One region of the Synechococcus sp. PROS-U-1 genome, then DNA from elsewhere that is predicted to be linked to it. Evidence: predicted binding sites of a transcription regulator. Region 1 holds the regulator's gene; each other region holds the start of a gene.
The links. Region 1 encodes NtcA, which controls nitrogen genes in cyanobacteria. Its sites were predicted from a motif close to GTANCNNNNGNTAC; they were not measured.
Positions count from the first base shown of each region.

Region 1 (5,549 bases):
CTTCCCGAGACTTCGCATCGGCATCGGCGCACCGGCTGACAACCCTGCCGAGCGTCGAGCCCGAACGGTGTCACATGTGCTCGGACCCTTCAGCAAGCTGGAGCAACCCTGTGTGGTAGCTGTGCTGGACGCTGTTTTGGAGGGGATTGAACGTCTTCAGCGTCAGAACTTCGAGCGTGCTGGGACTTGGATTAACGGGTTTCGCTACGACCTGGAGGCCGGTGACTGATGCCGGCTCTTCCGGCGACAACCGCCCATTTGCGGGTGCTCCGCCAATGCTTTCAGGCGCAGTGTGTTGAGGGTGAGGTCTCGGCTGGGGGGTTCGAGTGGCAGTTCTCCTGGGCGTTTGACCGCGGTGAGCTGTTGGTGGAGCCGTCCTTGGGACGCGCCCTGATTGAAGATGCTTTGCGGCGGTTCCTGGTGCGCTCCGATTACAGACTTGAACCGGGAGGCGATTACACCTTCATGGTCAGGGCCAGGTTCTGAGCGAGAACGTGGGTGCAGGTTCCGGCCATCGAAGTTGGCACTGCAGGTGCTCCTCCAGCATCACAAGGGCGGCAACAGCATCCAGGTCCACCGGTGGAATGCGCAGCCCTGTCGGCAGCATTCGTCGCCATCCCCGCGCTGGCCACAGCATCCAGTAACGCTCTCGTGCACGCAGGGTTGTTCCCCGCTCTGGAATCACGGTGAGGCTGCCCAAGCGCTCCAGCCGCTTGATCCACGCTTGGCATCCGGTGCCATCGCCGATCAGGATGCCGTCCAGAAGTTGGTCTTGATTCCACAGCTCCAGCCAGGGCTCCACGGCTTCTGGAGCCAAAACATGCCCCTCGAGCACAAGGCCAAGGTGAAGATCGGCCAGTACAAGGCCACACTTGCAGCGGCCTGGGTCGAGCACGGCCACCCGTTTCATGGGGATGCTTCAACCGTAACGACGACAGGATCGGCGCTGGCGCTGCCCCCTGATGCAATCACCTTCAAGACCACACTTTGGCTGGGTCCCTCAATCAATGTCTCGGCGAGTTGGGACAGTGCTGCTCCATCGAACTGCAGTCCCTCGGTGAGGGATCCTCGCCGTTGCACCTCGGCATAGGCCGAGGCCAAGAGAAGGTTCAGCCGCGTGAGAATGCCCTCCGGTGTGCGTTCATTGGGTTGCAGTGTGGTGGTCGCCAGCACGTCACCGTTTTGGGCCACCGGGCGGTTCGGGCGCACCTCGGGGAAGGCATAGACCGCCGTTTCGCCGCGCAGCACATTGGTGGCGGAGCGCAGTGAGATCACCCAGGTATCTGGTTTACGGAGGATGGTCTGCAGGCGTTCCACGTCGCTGCGGGGAACGCGGATCAGCTGTCGTTTGGGTGCTTCACCGGGCCTGACCTTGCCGTACGCGTTGACATTGGCCTCTTGCAACAGCCTGTCGACAGCCTGTTTCGCTTGACCCGGAGCATCGAGGCGAACCGTCGCTCTCGCCAAGGTCTGCCCGCTGCTAATAACAACCGATCCACGTCGGAGGGCGACCAGATTGCGTTCAAGTTCCTTGAGTTCCTGTTCACCGGATCTGATCCGGTTTCGCACGCTGTTTAATTCGGCTTCCGTGCGCTGGATATCGGCATCGCGAGCAGCGATATCCCGGCTCAGCCGTTCGCGTTCTGCCTCGAGTTGGGCGCGTTCGTTCTGCAAGGGAGCCAGTTCGCGACGCAAGGTATCCGCCCGTTGCTGTGACTGCTTGAGCTCAGCGGCGATCCGGTTGGTTTCCGTTCGGGTTTCTTGCCGTTCCCGTTCGGCTGCATCGAGCTGCCGCCGGCTGTCCTGCAGCCTCGCCTGAAGGGCATCCAGTTCAAACAGGCCCACCCGAAGCTGGCGGCTCACCATCAGAAGCACGCCGAGCGACAGTGCGCTGATCAGGCTGCCGGTCAACACCGTGATCAGAACGGCAGTCCGACGCGGGCGCATCTTGAACAGACTCAGGCGGGCCTTGCCGACGCGACTGCCCAACCGGTCTCCCAGGGTCGACAGCACGCCCCCGAGCACCAGCAGAACCAGGATCAGTGCCCAGCCGCTCATGGCTGCACCTGTTGCTCAACCTGCTGCCTAACTGAATCGTTTGGCCAGAGCGATCGGATCCAGAACAGTGATTTTTTTGCGGTCAATCTGAACCAGACCGGATTGACGCAAGTCTCCCAGCAGACGCGTGATTGTGACGCGCGTTGAGCCAATCGCTTCGGCGATGGCCTGATGGGACAGGCGCAGGTCGATCGTGATTCCCAGCTCATCCGCTACGCCGAAATCCCTGCACAGCACAAGCAGGAAGCTCACCAGCCGCGATGACATGTCCCTGTGGGTCAGGGTTTCGATCATCGTTTCGGTCTGAAGAATCCGACTGGACAGACCCTGTAGCAAGCGCAGGCCAACGCTCGTGTCTGCCTCGATCGCCGCCTTTACGGATGTCGCCGGCGCTGTCACCATCTCCACTCTGGTGAAGGCCACGGCGTGATAGAAGCGATCGGATCGTTGACCGGTCAGCAACGACAGCACGCCAAACAGGCTGTTCTCGCGCAGCAGCGCCACCGTGATCTCTTCCCCTGACTCATAAACGCGGGAGAGGCGGACGGCTCCGCGGCGAATCAGGTAAACCCGTTCGGCGGGATCCCCCGGGAAAAAGATGGTCTTGTTGCGGTCTACCAATTCACTACTGGCGCCGTCGAGATCCCGAATGATCTCCAGCAGAGAGCGGTTGGCGGGTTCTGCACTGGGAGCTGGAGCCACCATCTGGGGGGTGTATCGGCTGAAACCTCGGCTACTTGTCATAACAACCCCCTGGTGAGGCGAAGCTACGGAGCAAGCCGTTGCCGCCGTGTAGCGGTTATTACCTAACGCTGGTGTGCTCGTTGATGGCTTGGCGTTGCGCTTGCATTAATGATGTCAATCCAGGCTCAGCCAGATCCAGTAATTCATTGAGCTGGCTGCGGCTGAAGGGCGCTCCCTCCGCAGTCCCCTGGATCTCCAGCAGGCGACCATCTCCAGCCTGCACAACATTGAGATCGACCTCAGCTCTGCTGTCTTCGCTGTAATCCAGATCCAGTAACGCCTTGCCATCCACCAGGCCGACGGACACGGCGGCGACCTGGTCGACCAGCGGCGATTGTTCCAGGAGTCCCTGATCCACGAGTGAGAGGCAGGCCTGCTCAAGGGCGAGCCAAGCCCCGGTGATGGAGGCCGTCCGGGTGCCGGCGTCGGCCTGGATCACATCGCAGTCGATCAGCAGCGTGCGCTCCCCCAGGCGCTTCATATCGATCACGGCCCGCAGGCTTCGGCCGATCAACCGTTGAATCTCCTGTGTGCGGCCCGACAGTTTCATCAGCTCCCGAGATTGCCGCTGTGGCGTGGATCCCGGCAGTAGCCGGTATTCGGCGCTGAGCCATCCCAACCCTTCCCCTTTGCGCCAGCGGGGAACGTTCTCCTCGAGGCAGACGCTGCAGAGAACAGCGGTTCTGCCTGTGTGAACCACAAGGGAGCTCAAGGCAAAACCCATGGGATTCCAGGTCACCGAGAACGGTCGCAACTGCTGGGGACTGCGGCCATCAGTGCGGCTTTCAAGCGGTTGGCTCATCGGTGGTGTGCAGTTCTTCAAGCCTCGCAGGCGGGTGGTTCTTGCCCTTTCCAGACACCATGGGTGGTGTCAATCCCCTTGTGGAATGTCAACTCGCCGCTACATTCAAGGTCTTGCCGGGGTTGCCCGGACGGATGTTGCAGTGATGACCACAAGCCTTGCCGACCCCCAAGCGTTCCAGGACTCCCTGGATCGGGATCAGCAGGCTTTGCAGCGGGCTGGCCTCAGACCTCTTCCACCTGTCTCCGATCCTCCACCGCTCGTCCTGGTGGCTCCCGAAGGCCAGCTGCAGGTGCACACCGCGCCCTACCGCGGCAGCTTTGCCAGTGTTCTTAGTCAAGCGATGCGGGCCGCCGGTCTGGGCAGTCGGGTGCTGATCAGTCAGTTCCTCAAAGGGGGCGTGCAGCAGGGGCCTGCAGGACGCGTTCAACTCTGCGGTGGCCTGGTTTGGCTACGGCCCGAGGTACCCCTTTGCCTCTCCTCGCCGGGCCACCCTGGAGGTGCGGAGGCGGTGGCCGCGGTTTGGTCCATCTGCCGTCAGCATCTGATCCAGGGCGATCTCGATCAGCTGGTGTTGGATGAAATCGGGCTTGCTGTGGCCTTTGGATACCTGGATGAGGCGGACGTGATTGAAGCCCTCGAGCAGCGGCCCGCTTCGATGGATGTGATCATCACTGGACCTGCGATCCCCGCCGGTGTGGTGGAGATGGCAGACCAAGTCACGGAGTTGCGCCGAGGTTTCTGATGCTCAAGTGCGATCGCTGGATCACTGAACAGGCCGGGCAGGGAATGATCGAGCCATTCCAGAACGGCCTTGTCCGTCATCTGGATCCGGAGCAAAAGCTGCGTCCCGTGCTTAGTTTTGGTTGCTCCTCCTATGGCTACGACCTGCGCCTGTCCCCCCAGGAATTTCTGATCTTCCGGCACGTGCCCGGCACGGTGATGAATCCCAAGCGGTTCAATCCGGCCAATCTTGAGCCCACCCCTCTTCATGAAGATGAGGACGGCCGCTATTTCATTCTTCCGGCTCACTCCTATGGGCTTGGTGTAGCGCTGGAAAAGATGCGGGTTCCCCCCAACATCACGGTGATCTGCTTGGGCAAGAGCACCTATGCCCGCCTGGGAATCATTGTGAACACCACCCCGGCGGAAGCCGGCTGGGAGGGTCACCTCACCCTTGAATTCAGCAACAGCTCGGGTGCTGACTGCCGGATCTATGCCGATGAAGGGATCTGTCAGCTGCTGTTTTTTGAAGGCGATCCCTGCTCAACGACCTACAGCGATCGGCAAGGCAAGTACCAGCATCAGCCTGAACGGGTCACGCTGGCCAAGGTCTAGAGCGTTCGGGTTTAAGGGGCCAGTCGCGCCCTGTGAAGTCTGCTTTTTTCATACCAGGCCGCAAATTCAGGAGCCCACTCCACCATGTGGGGCCACATCAGATCGCAGAGCTGGCGGATCTCCAGCTGAGCATCGAGCTTGGCGCGCAGATCCATGAAGTGGAGAAAAGCGCGCAAGCTGAAGCTCACCACGAAGTGCTGCCGGTAGTCGAAAGGAAGGATGCCGCGGGCGTGCTCCTCGGAGAAGCCGGCCTTCAGAAGATCCCTGTAGCGCTCGGCGGCGCTTCGGCATAGATCGAGATCTTGGTCGCGCAGCTCTTCTGTGTAGCTGTATTTCTTGCCCTGCCGATCGCTGTAGTCGCCAACAGGACGGAGATAGAACACCTCTTCGAGGTCAAGGGCACCATCCGCTGCGCGGCAAATCCGTTCGCCGGTGTAGCGCATCGATTGCACATCGAAGCTCACACCGACCCGATGGGTGCGGGCCTGCTGCATTACCGAGTGAGGGAACCAGCCCACGTTCAGCACGATCTGTGCGTGCTCCATGGGGCCGTAGTGACCGCGCTCTCCGGAAAGGAGACGTTTGACGCAGATCTCTCCTGCTCGTT
Region 1 covers NZ_CP047951.1:339,831-345,379, forward strand. The annotation lists gene pth (aminoacyl-tRNA hydrolase) at 1-229, shown strand, start outside; gene SynPROSU1_RS01655 (DUF3146 family protein) at 229-486, shown strand; gene SynPROSU1_RS01660 (resolvase) at 470-910, opposite strand; gene SynPROSU1_RS01665 (DUF3084 domain-containing protein) at 907-2,058, opposite strand; gene ntcA (global nitrogen regulator NtcA) at 2,086-2,802, opposite strand; gene rph (ribonuclease PH) at 2,861-3,604, opposite strand; gene SynPROSU1_RS01680 (cob(I)yrinic acid a,c-diamide adenosyltransferase) at 3,750-4,349, shown strand; gene dcd (dCTP deaminase) at 4,349-4,942, shown strand; gene thyX (FAD-dependent thymidylate synthase) at 4,954-5,549, opposite strand, start outside.

Region 2 (5,549 bases), 1.1 Mb from region 1:
TGGCAGCCGGATTGGTCGCAGTGTTCTGTTGAGACCCCGGACGTTGATTGCCATTGGTACGTCACGGCGCCAGACAACACCTTCGGAGAAGGTTTTAACTGGGAAAACGCACCCTGGTTCAGCGCCGAAGGCTTGCGAGATGTCGGTGAGCTGAGCCACACGATGACGGCCATCCACAAGCAGGCATCTGCAGAAAGCTAGGCCGCGGAACCGCAGGCGAGGCAGCACAACAACCAATTCACATTCCTTTACAAAGCTTCTAGGATGAACTTGGTCAAGGTTCTCCACGGAGCCTGACAACCCATCCCCCATCAGCGCATCACCGCCATCCCTCGCGCAGCAACGGTTGATGTGCGGGATGAACCGACCCACATTCCTGTTCTTAAAAAGCCCAAGAATTGATGATGACGATTGACGCGCGATGCAAGGAGCAGCAACAGACGGCAGATCGCATGTTCATGGATTTCAAATACACCGCTCCTGGCTCGAAAGAGCAGGTCAGGGCTTTGATGACTCTGACTTTCCTGGTCGGAATGTGGGCCGATTTTCTCTCGTACGAAGAGAAGAGGATGTCCCACGCCAACGCTCTGGAGACAAACTGCTGAGCGTCCGGCCGCTCGCTGAAAGGGCAAGCCGGAAAAAACAAGGGAGACGCGGGCGAAGGAACCCTCGCTCGTTCAACTCCCCTAAAGCGGTTTGATTGGTGCTCGCGCCGCTCGGACCATGAACCAGAGACGACCACCAAAAACTAGGCAGTAATACTTAAAAACGTGTGGGTCGATACCTGCGGACAGAACGCGATGCTCGACAGTCATCGACGAAAGCAGGAGTGCTTTCGATGCGTCACGGAGGGGGTGGGCTGAGGGGCTCGCTCCTTTTTCATTTGGGGTCGACACCCGAATCAAGTGGCCACCTCTCAATTTTCACCAGCACTGCCCTGGTCACATGCAGGGATGGGAGAGGGCTGAAGGTAGGCAGCACTGGCAGCTGATGGGACGGTTTTAGGGCGTGCAAAAGAGGCAATTAAACGAACCCAAGCTCTTCATCGGCAGAGCTCCGGGGCCAACTGAGATCCAACGCTCCGGCTCCAGCAACAGAGAGCCGGCAGCTGCCAAAGGCAGAACCGCAAGAAATCGGGCCATCCGTGCAAACCCAAAATCTCGGCACCACAATTCGGAAGCTTGCCCTGAAAAACGGAACGACGATCAGATCCATCCCTCAGCAAGGGGTTGGGCACGAAGTTTCCTGCTCACACAGGAAACGGTTCCAGAGTCAATGCGAGCCTGAACAGACTGGAAGACGCCTCGTCCACGGACCAGGAAGACCATCAGTTCCATACACGGGTCACCGTGACATCCGAGAGGAAGGGGCCTCGCCGGGAGACCTTCAAGCTGCCCCCTGATCTGCGCTTTGAGGTGGGTGGGGCACTGCCAGGCTGACGGCTTGCATCCAGAGCCAACCCGCAGGCTGTCCACAAGCCCCCCTCCCCTTCATGTTCAATCGGCATATTGAAAAGGTGAGGAAAAACGTCTCACGGGGTGGAAACAAGGACACACTCCCGCGTTCGTTTTGAAGCCCCTGCCTTCGGCGGGGGTTTCTTTTTGGGAAATTGCGCTTGAGAGCTGCGAATTTCAGGCCCTAGGGAAGAAACAAACAACTCGACGAACGAGAGGTAAGCTTCACAAGCCTTGCAGAATCGACAGCAAGGCAAACTGAATTCAGCACAGCAACATCAAGGCAAACAGCTACAACAAAATCACTCAATTATCAGGATTCAACTGTGTTCAAGCAAGGCTTGAGCCGATTGAGCCACACTAAGCTAAAGCATCGAGGATCTTGATATTCGATCAAGGCAGTAATTAAAAATGAGCATAGAGGTGTAATTTCAAAGATACAAATTAGCCAGCTACGGCAATACAATATTCTCCAGAACATCACCTAAACCAGACTCAACACCCCGAACGACCACATCAGCACGGTGCTTCAAAGGAAGAATGAAGCGCCGCTCAGCGGGAAGCATCTGCGACAACATCTGGCGAATCACATAGAGCGCCGGGCGCTGGCGTTCCCGCACATCACGCCAGAGGCGCCTGACAAGCCTCCGCACAACGGGGGTATCGATATAAACAACAAGCGACATCGGCACAGCCCCTAAAAACAGTTGGGGGCCGTAGGAGCCTTCAACAAGAACCACGTCATAGGACTGATTCAACAATCTGGAGCCCACCTTGCGGGTGCGCATGTCGTAACTGCGCAGGGAGTCCAGCTGGCGGTAGCGAACGGCACTGAGCTGAAGCCGAAGCAGATCAGCTTCGATGGCATCCACTGTGTCGAACCCATAGCGAGCGTGGGGAGACCACCCACTGCGGTAGTAGTCATCGCATGCGATGAGAAGTGGATGATGCCCTCTGGCACGCAACTTCTCTGCAAGATGTGCAGCAAAGGTTGTCTTGCCGGCCGCCGACGGACCGCAAATGCAAACGAGAGGAATCGCTCCGGACAAGCCCCGACCCAATGCAGACCCATGTTGACAACCGGGTCATGAAAAATTGGTGAAAACAGTAGCCGTTGTTACACAACAGGCCTATGGTGAATTCACGTTGAGCCTCTTCGACAGGCCGCAGTCAGATTCACACCAGGCAACGGGGGTGTGGACACCGCGCAAGAGAAAGATGAACACACTTCAGCTGATCAAGGCACGGACTGTGCGCAACCAGGCCATTGAGACGGCCAGAACACAGATGGCAAGGGCCTTCCGCCATCAGGAGCACACCGATCAAGTGCACACCCCAGTGGCCGTCAAAGCCAAGGTTCTGCGCTATCGCGGTGTGGCCTATGAAACGAACGACGCACAGCAGCACCCAACCGGTGGTCGTGAACTGCGTTACCGCGGCGTTGGCTACGACGTGTATTGATGCCAACCCTCCGCCGATGATTGAAGCGGGGGAATCTCCCCCGCTTTTTTGATGGCCATTCAGGGTGACAAAGAACCGCTGGCGTTATGTCCTGATTCCTGCAGCAGCAGTGGTCTTCAGCACAGCAGCAGGTCTTGAAGCACCGCTGCGGAACCTGATCAACTTTGCAAAAGCTGGCACGCACTTCACCGCGAAACAGCTCTGCAGCGGCGTCCTGATGGCTGGGATGGATCCGGATCAGATGCTCCGCGAAGACCTGGCTGCCGCCAAGGGATGGATCCAAAGCAAGATCGATCCAATCAGCGGGCGCGTAGAAGCCAGTGCCCTGTTCGGATTGATCCGCGCTGAGGCCGTTCAGAACGGTGCACGGGGTTGCAGCCAGCGGATCGACGGGCGACCCATGCCAGTACTACCGAGTGAAGCGGTCCCTGCCTCCCGGGATCCCATGCCAAGTGCTGTGCCGTGGCCGCTCATCAACACGGCCAGCGCACAGCCTCCGGAGATCGATAGAAAAGCGCTGAACAAAGTTCTCCATCGCGCGTTTCGTGAAGACGATCCACTAACGCCAAAACGAACCCGAGCTGTGGTCGTGGTCCAGGACGGCTGGGTGATCGCTGAGCGCTACGCCAGTGGCATCCGACCCAACATGCCCCTCATCGGATGGTCGATGAGCAAAAGCATCACCCATGCACTGATGGGACTAGCCATTCGGGAGGGAGTCCTGGATCTACGACGCACACCGAACGTGCCCGAATGGAGTGCCCCGAAGGACCCGCGGCAGGAAATCACCCTTGAACAGCTCTTGAGAATGAACAGCGGGCTCGCCTTCGAGGAAGCGACGGGAAGGCTGAACTCGGATCTAGTGCGAATGCTGACCCAGGAAGCGGACATGGCTCGGTTCGCCGCAAGCCAACCATTGGCGAGGAAGCCTGGCAAAAAATGGAACTATTCATCCGGCACCACCAACATCCTCAGCCGGATCCTCAGGCACGCGATCGACAACGATCGGCTCTATTGGAACTTTCCCGCACAACAGCTGTTCAATCCGCTTGGTATGACGACGGCGGTTGTCGAAAGCGACAGCAGTGGAACATGGGTCGGTTCATCGCTGGTCTGGGCAAGCGGACGAGATTGGGCTCGATTTGGTCAGCTTTACCTGGATAACGGGAGCTGGAATGGAGAACAGCTTTTACCAGTGGACTGGGTGAAGCACGCCCGAACCGCAACGCGAGGGTCAAAAAAGGCATACGGAGCGCATTGGTGGCTGAACCGCCGCAAATCTCGACCAGATCTACCCAACGAAAGCTTTTCTGCGGAGGGGTACCAGGGACAACTGCTGTTGGTGGCTCCATCGAAGCGCGCAGTCATCGTGCGCTTGGGACAGACGCCGAACAAGCCAGGATTTGATGCCAATTCTTTTGGGGCTGATGTTCTCTCAGCCCTCCGATGAGTCAAGCCGCAAATATCAGTTCTGATCGTCGCCCTTGGGAACGAAGGCTTGAGATGCTGCAACAAGAAGCCCTGTGATCAACAGCGCCGGGAGGATGACAGAAGGACCGCCTTGAGCTGTCTGAGAGGCGAACAACAGCATGGTCAGGCAACAAACACCAATGAACACACTGGCAGAACAGAGAGCAAAGAGCGACTCCTGCAAACGTTTGTCGCAGAACCGATCGATCAACACATCACGACTGGAAAAAGAAACAGCTCACCTTGGACGGCATCGGAGCGTCGAGCGGCGACCGAAGCTCGGGCAAGAGGCTTCGACACCCCTGAGGGCGTCGCTGGGAAGGCCTTACGAGGATGGATCAAGGAATGACGCATCCACTCGTCAGCACGGAATGGGGCGTAAGGAGAACTCGCAGACATGAGCAACGGAGCAGTACACCTGTTTTAGTGCGCATGTACTAATGCGTCAACCCGTTCTGCTCTCAGCAACAATTCAAGATCCATTCATTGCCCCGGGGCAGGCAGATGACGCAACGGGACGACTTCATCGACAACCGCCTGAGCCGCATCGAAGCGCGACTGGCAAAAATCGAGGAGGTTCTCTTCATGGCAACGGAAGAACAAGACAAAGACACCATTGCCACGTTTCTTGCGGATGCTGATTCCGTGATCGATCAAAGACAGGAGCAGTGCTACGACGCGTGGGTCGACTATCTGAACAAGAACCCAGAGGCCGTGGAATCCCACCTCAGCATCCATGAAACTGCTGCCCTGAAAGCCTCGATCAACGCCAAAGTACCGAGCCATTCCTAAAGTTATACACAGCTTTTCCACAGGGCTTCGAGAAGCAAGCTTGGCCAGAACAGCGGTTTCAAGCATCGGCGTGGAAAACAGCTCGCAAGAGCCTGCAAACAACGACAGAATGCTCTCCACGGTTGTCAAAAATGCAGTCCTGGCAACTGATTTGCGCAGCAGTCAAGATCGAAACTTCTGAGCAATAACCGAATCACAAGCAAGCGATTGGTGCTGTGACCTACGAGACGAATGCTCAGCAAAAGCAACAAAACGACGATCTGAGCCGAAAACCCCCAGCTGAATTGTGGAAAAACCAACACTTTTGTTGTGATCTCTGCAGACAGCCAGGAAAGGTGCATTACCGAGTGAGCACCGCCCTACGGACGAGCT
Region 2 covers NZ_CP047951.1:1,422,147-1,427,695, forward strand. The annotation lists gene SynPROSU1_RS07780 (hypothetical protein) at 1-201, shown strand, start outside; gene SynPROSU1_RS07785 (nucleoside kinase) at 1,907-2,503, opposite strand; gene SynPROSU1_RS07790 (DUF4278 domain-containing protein) at 2,673-2,915, shown strand; gene SynPROSU1_RS07795 (serine hydrolase) at 2,980-4,365, shown strand; gene SynPROSU1_RS07800 (hypothetical protein) at 4,890-5,177, shown strand.
Region 2: a site for NtcA is predicted at 2,562-2,575, ahead of SynPROSU1_RS07790 (DUF4278 domain-containing protein). Genes of this name have one in related genera too.

Region 3 (5,549 bases), 1.1 Mb from region 1:
GGATCTGCAGTACAAAGCATGATTTTCCCCTGTTTGACTTGATGCTTTATTCGCTTTATCAACTTCTTTCCAATGGGATCAGCTTGTGGCTCGTACTCCAGTATATCTTTAAAGATCTTTTCATTGATTTGTTGAAAGCATGTGATCTGTAAATATTGATCTACGAGATTTGATTCACTTTTGCTCACTTCGTTCATTTTCCAAGTCCATTCAATGAGTCTTGTTATTATCACCAAAGCTCATCTTCACAATCCGTTTTTACGATCAAATCGGATGTTGCATAAGCTACGCATAGCAGCGTATAACCATTCTCCATTTGATCATCGTCAAGAAAGCTCTGATCTGATTGATCAATTGTACCTTTAATTATTTTGCCAACACAGGTGCTGCATGCTCCCGCTCTACAGGAATAGCTCATATCAATTCCAGCTTGTTCTGCTGCTTCAAGTATATATTCATCATCGGGACAATCAAAGTATTTGATTCCATCAGGGAGCCTTAATTCAATTTTGAACGTCGACATTTGATAAAATAAAAAAAATATACTACGCAATGCTAGGCGTGTATCTGCCTTTTATTTATCTTCCAGGTGTTTCATTGGCTACTTCTGGGATCAACCTTTGTTTGCATGCACTTTTGTTTATTTGAATGAACCCTGGGTTACTCTTGATCGTAATTTATGGAAGCGAATGCAAAGGTTTCACCGTATTCTTAAAAAAAGTTCCTCGATTAATGAACAAACAATCTCCATCAAAGGTCTCCCACTATCTAGGTACTGCATCTGGATGGCGTAAAAAGCGATTAAGGATCGCTATGGCGTTGAGAAACCAAGGATGGAGTCATCAACTCATTGCTGAATATTTAGAAGTCTCACCTAAATCACTGATGCGTGACATTAAATGTTTTGTCATTGATCCTCAGGGCTTGAATGCTTCCCCTTAAGTTATTTTTCTTTTAATTTTAAATCATCAGTGTTCTTTCACCCTTGTAGTGATGCGGGCTTGTTGTTGCCTTGATCGAGTTCATTGTCGATCAGCAATAAGGCTGCTGCCTGATTGTCGGCGAACTTCACGCGTCCGAGGAGGTGTGCAAACTCGTGTTCAGACTGTGTTTGCATCTCTACCATTGGGTCTAGAAATACCGTTGTGCGTGTATCAGTTACCCGCTCTGCCATGGAGTAAAGCTGCTGTAGCGATGATGTTACGTCAACTTCCATTTGAAATGCAGATGCCATGACATCTGCTGGCGATTCCCAGATCTGCAAGGGAGCTTCAACTGCCTTCAATGACACACTCTGCCCACGAGCAATAATGTACTCTGCAAACTTTGCTGCATGTTCGTGTTCACTGCTTGATTCATCACGAAAAAACCGAGAAAATCCTCTCAGTTCTCGTTCGGCAAACCATATCGCTGCTGCAAAGTAGGAGGCGTGTGCCTGCCTTTCCATGTTGAGATGGTCTTGGATGGCATTCAACAGATCAGGAGCAATAACTTCCGCTACTGCACGACCTGAGGGACCACGCTCAATAGATGCAGAGGCCCTAGACGTCGAAGTTGAAAGCATACTCTTTTTGTCAGTGACCAAATGATACGCACTTGTGAATCGAATTGCAGCCCTTGCGTGTCGTATGCACCAAGTTAAATGAGAGTCATTATCAAGAGAGAATAACTCTCATGTGTATTTCTACTTCTTTTGGTGCTGAGTCAACGCCAACCTGCATTTGCCATCACCTGTATTGCAGTTTTTTGTGTGGAACCAAGGGTGCTTATTGCAACATTGTCAGGAGTGAATTCTCCAAATCTTTTCAACTCTTTTGCTGTTCCAAGCCCTTTTAATGGGTACTCATATGTTGGGCCGGCAATTAATCGTGTTCCCTGTGGTGATGAAAGAAATTCTATAAACTGAATTGCCTCTTTTTTATTCTTGGCTGATTTCGCAACACCAGCCGCACTAATATTTACATGTGCTGGGTTAGGCATAATCAGTTTTATGTTTGACGTGATTTTTTGATCATTCTTTCCGCTTGCTCCTGCCTGCATTCTCGCCAAGTAATAATGATTGACCAGTGCAACGCCACATTTTCCTTGTCCCACTGCACGAATCAGTGAAACGTCACCAGAGAAGTATGGTTGGTTTACGTTGCCCACCATCTGTTTGACCCATGCACTCGCTTTCGCTTTGCCTTTCAGAACGATTTGGTCGGCAACAAGCGATTGGTTGTAGACGTTTTTTCTTTTGCGCAGGCAAAGCTTGCCTTTCAAACTTGGCTTGGATAAATCTGCATAGGTCTTAATTGTATTTGGATCAATGATTTTTGGATTTACGATGATTGCTCTGACGCGCCTTGTGAATCCAAACCATCGATTGGAGGGATCTCGATACCGCGCAGGAATGTTTTCTATCAGCTTTTGTGTTTTGACTGGTTGCAGGAGTCCCGCTTGTGCTGCGTTGTTAATTCTTGCCGAGTCGACCAACAAGATGACATCTGCCTTTGAATTGCTTCCTTCTCGTTTAAGCCGTTCGACAAGTGAGATGCCTGTTGCCTCGATCAGCCTTACTTTGATTCCGGTTTGCTGGCTAAATTGTTTGAACGCTTTCCTATCAGTATTATAATGACGGCCCGAGTAAACCCTTACTTCCTTTGCCTCCACTGAGGGTATAGCGATGAGTGGGGCGGCTAGAAGCAAGGGCGCAAAGAATCTGAGCATGTCTAGAATCACATACCAACCCACCTTACTTCGCTTAAGTGCGTTGTCAGCTTTATATGAACGTAGTTTATGTAGCAAATGCTAAGAGCTGTTCAATGCCTTCTTCTTTGTGAACCATGGAATTTCTTACCCATACGTTGTTGCCTGATGACGAAATCAAAGATATTCAACAGCGACTCTTGGCTCCTGACCTGCCTTGGCGTGATGGTCGTCTAACTGCAGGTGATCAGGCGGCGTTAGTTAAACAGAATCATCAACTTGCCCCTGATTCGGAGCTCACCATTTCGATCACGAAGCGAATTTCATATGCGCTGACCAACGATCCACTGATTAAGAGTTTTTCACTTATTCGGAAGGTTCATAGCCTGTTGATTTCTAGATCTAGCTCTGGTGATAGCTATGGTTGGCATGTCGATAATCCTTTCTCTCGGTATGGACGCCGTGATCTTTCATTTACAGTTTTCTTGAGTGATCATGATTCCTATCAGGGTGGCTCGTTGTCGATTCAAAGTGGTGGAGAGACGACGACTGAATTTCGATTGGCTGCTGGTCAAGTTGTTGTTTATCCTTCCTCCACGCTGCATTGTGTTCAACCTGTAGAAAGTGGAACACGATTTGTTTGCGTTGGTTGGATTGAAAGCTATGTGAAGTCCTTGGAAGATCGTTCCCTGCTATTTAATCTTGATGCCGGGGCTCGCGGAATGCTTGCCCGTTATGGTCGATCCGATGAATTGGATCTGATTTTTCAAAGTTACACCAATGCTGTTCGACGTTTATCGTCCTGATTTGTAGCTTTTGATGCTTCTTATTGCGTCCTTCAAGCCTCGTTAAGCTTGATGTTTGGCATAATAGAAATTTGCGTCTTGTTATGTCCAGGCCATCCGCAATTTCTGTTTTTGTTGCTGCCACTTCGCTTCTCGTCGCCTCTGCGGCTGTTCCAGTTGCCCATTCTCAGAATGCTGGTGGACTTCAAGAATGGAACACCGACCAGGGTGTTGACGAAGAAAGCGTGATGGACTCCGATGCAGCTGCCTTAAAGAAAAAGGCAGAGCAAGAGGATGTTTGTGTACCCATTGGTGAGGGTGAGAACTGCTGGTAAATCTGTTTACCTGATTCTTGGAGGGGCGTTTGCCCCTCTTTTTTTTGGCAAAAAAAAGCGCCCCGTGGGGCGCCCTTTTGTTGACCAAATCAGGATCAGAATTTGAAGGTCGTCTTGACGAGACCGCCAAATTTGTTGGCACCATCAACTTGATCTTTGCCCTTTGCATCATCAACCCAGAACACAGCAGGTGTAATGGTGATGTTGTCGGTTACACGGAAATCGTAATAACCTTCGATGGCAAAGTTTTCATCGCCAGGCCCTCCATTGCCTTGAACTTCAGTGGCATAGCTGGAGTAGGAACCGAAGCCAAGCCCCAGTTTGTTGCCTTCCATGAAGGCATCAGGCCAGTTGAGACCAACCATCCAGCCCTTAACGGCTTCAGAGTTGCCGCGGTATTCACTATCAGACCATCCGAAATCAATACCTGCACTGATGGTAGGAATGAATCCGCTGTCTTCAGGTGACCAGTAGCCGCGAAGGCCAACGGCGTGGAGAGGGTGAGCCAGATTCTTTGCCGTGGGTGTGGAGTAACCCATGGCCGCCTTGGCTTCTGTGTTGATCGTGCAGGTTTTCACACCCAGCTCGTCAGTTACACAAACCTTGTCCTGCTGAGCATTCTTCAGAGCGTAGAGCGCTGAAACATGCCATTTGCGGTTGCCGTAGCCAACTTGGCTGAGCAGGTAAGCATCGGTGTCTTCACCGAACATTTGCTTTTTGGAACCGCTCTTCGCACCGTCACCACCGTCGGCAACGTAGTTCACAGCAATGTTGAAGGCTGCATCACCAGGATCGACATCCTGACGCCACTGCACACCAAAGCCTTGACCCGTGCTGGCACCCAGAACAGCACCGTAACCACCCAGCTTGAATGCCTTAAGGATCGGCTTGTAACGGGTGGGTGTTTCGATCATGTAGTAGTTCTCGATCAACGCACCAACGGTGACCTTGAACTCGTTACCGATCGGGAAGCTATACCAGAGCTTGTCCACCTTGATGGTGTTGTCGCCGCTCTTGGCATCAGCCAGATAGGAGTCGGACTGGGTCCAGACGTTCTTCATGTTGCCCGTGCGCAGACGGGTGTACAAGCGATCCTTGCCAGTGAAGGAGGTGTCGAGGTTCAGTGTGTAGCGATAGGAGAAGCTGAATCCATCGCTGTTGCAGTCACCACCCTTCTTGTTGCACTCATCGCGATCGTCATACTTCACTGCGCCAGTGAAGAAGTCAGCCTGACCACGAAGCTTGGTGGTGGTGGAGAACTGGGTTGCTTCCAGTTCGCCAACGCGGGCCTCGAGGCCGTCAACGCGACCCTTGAGGATGGCCAGCTCGGTTTCGAATTCCTTGAGCAGGCGACGCAGCTCGTCGGTCACTTCAGTGATCCGGTCGAGGCAGGCGTTCAGCAGGGCAGCCGCTTCGTAGCGGGTCATGGCCCGGTTGCCACGGAAAGTGCCGTTGGGGTAGCCGGCCACACAGCCGTACTGCTCCACCAGGTTGGCCAGAGCCTGATAGGCCCAGTCGGTGGGGTAGACGTCAGAGAACTGGGTGACGCTTGTCACCTGATCAGCAGACGAGGCGTAATCAGAGACGCCGTTGATGTTGAGCTCGGCGGCATTAGCGCCACTGGCCAGAAGGCCAAGGGCAGCAGGAGCCACCAGCAGTTGCTGGAAAAGCTTCATTTGAATTCCTCACACAGGAAAGCCCAAAATGGGCATGCCCATAATGTCGCTGCGCTGTATTCGCT
Region 3 covers NZ_CP047951.1:1,476,795-1,482,343, reverse strand. The annotation lists gene SynPROSU1_RS08220 (hypothetical protein) at 1-197, opposite strand, end outside; gene SynPROSU1_RS08215 (2Fe-2S iron-sulfur cluster-binding protein) at 230-523, opposite strand; gene SynPROSU1_RS08210 (ferritin) at 980-1,564, opposite strand; gene SynPROSU1_RS08205 (extracellular solute-binding protein) at 1,705-2,709, opposite strand; gene SynPROSU1_RS08200 (Fe2+-dependent dioxygenase) at 2,826-3,494, shown strand; gene SynPROSU1_RS08195 (hypothetical protein) at 3,578-3,808, shown strand; gene SynPROSU1_RS08190 (iron uptake porin) at 3,904-5,484, opposite strand.
Region 3: a site for NtcA is predicted at 2,781-2,794, ahead of SynPROSU1_RS08200 (Fe2+-dependent dioxygenase). Genes of this name have one in related genera too.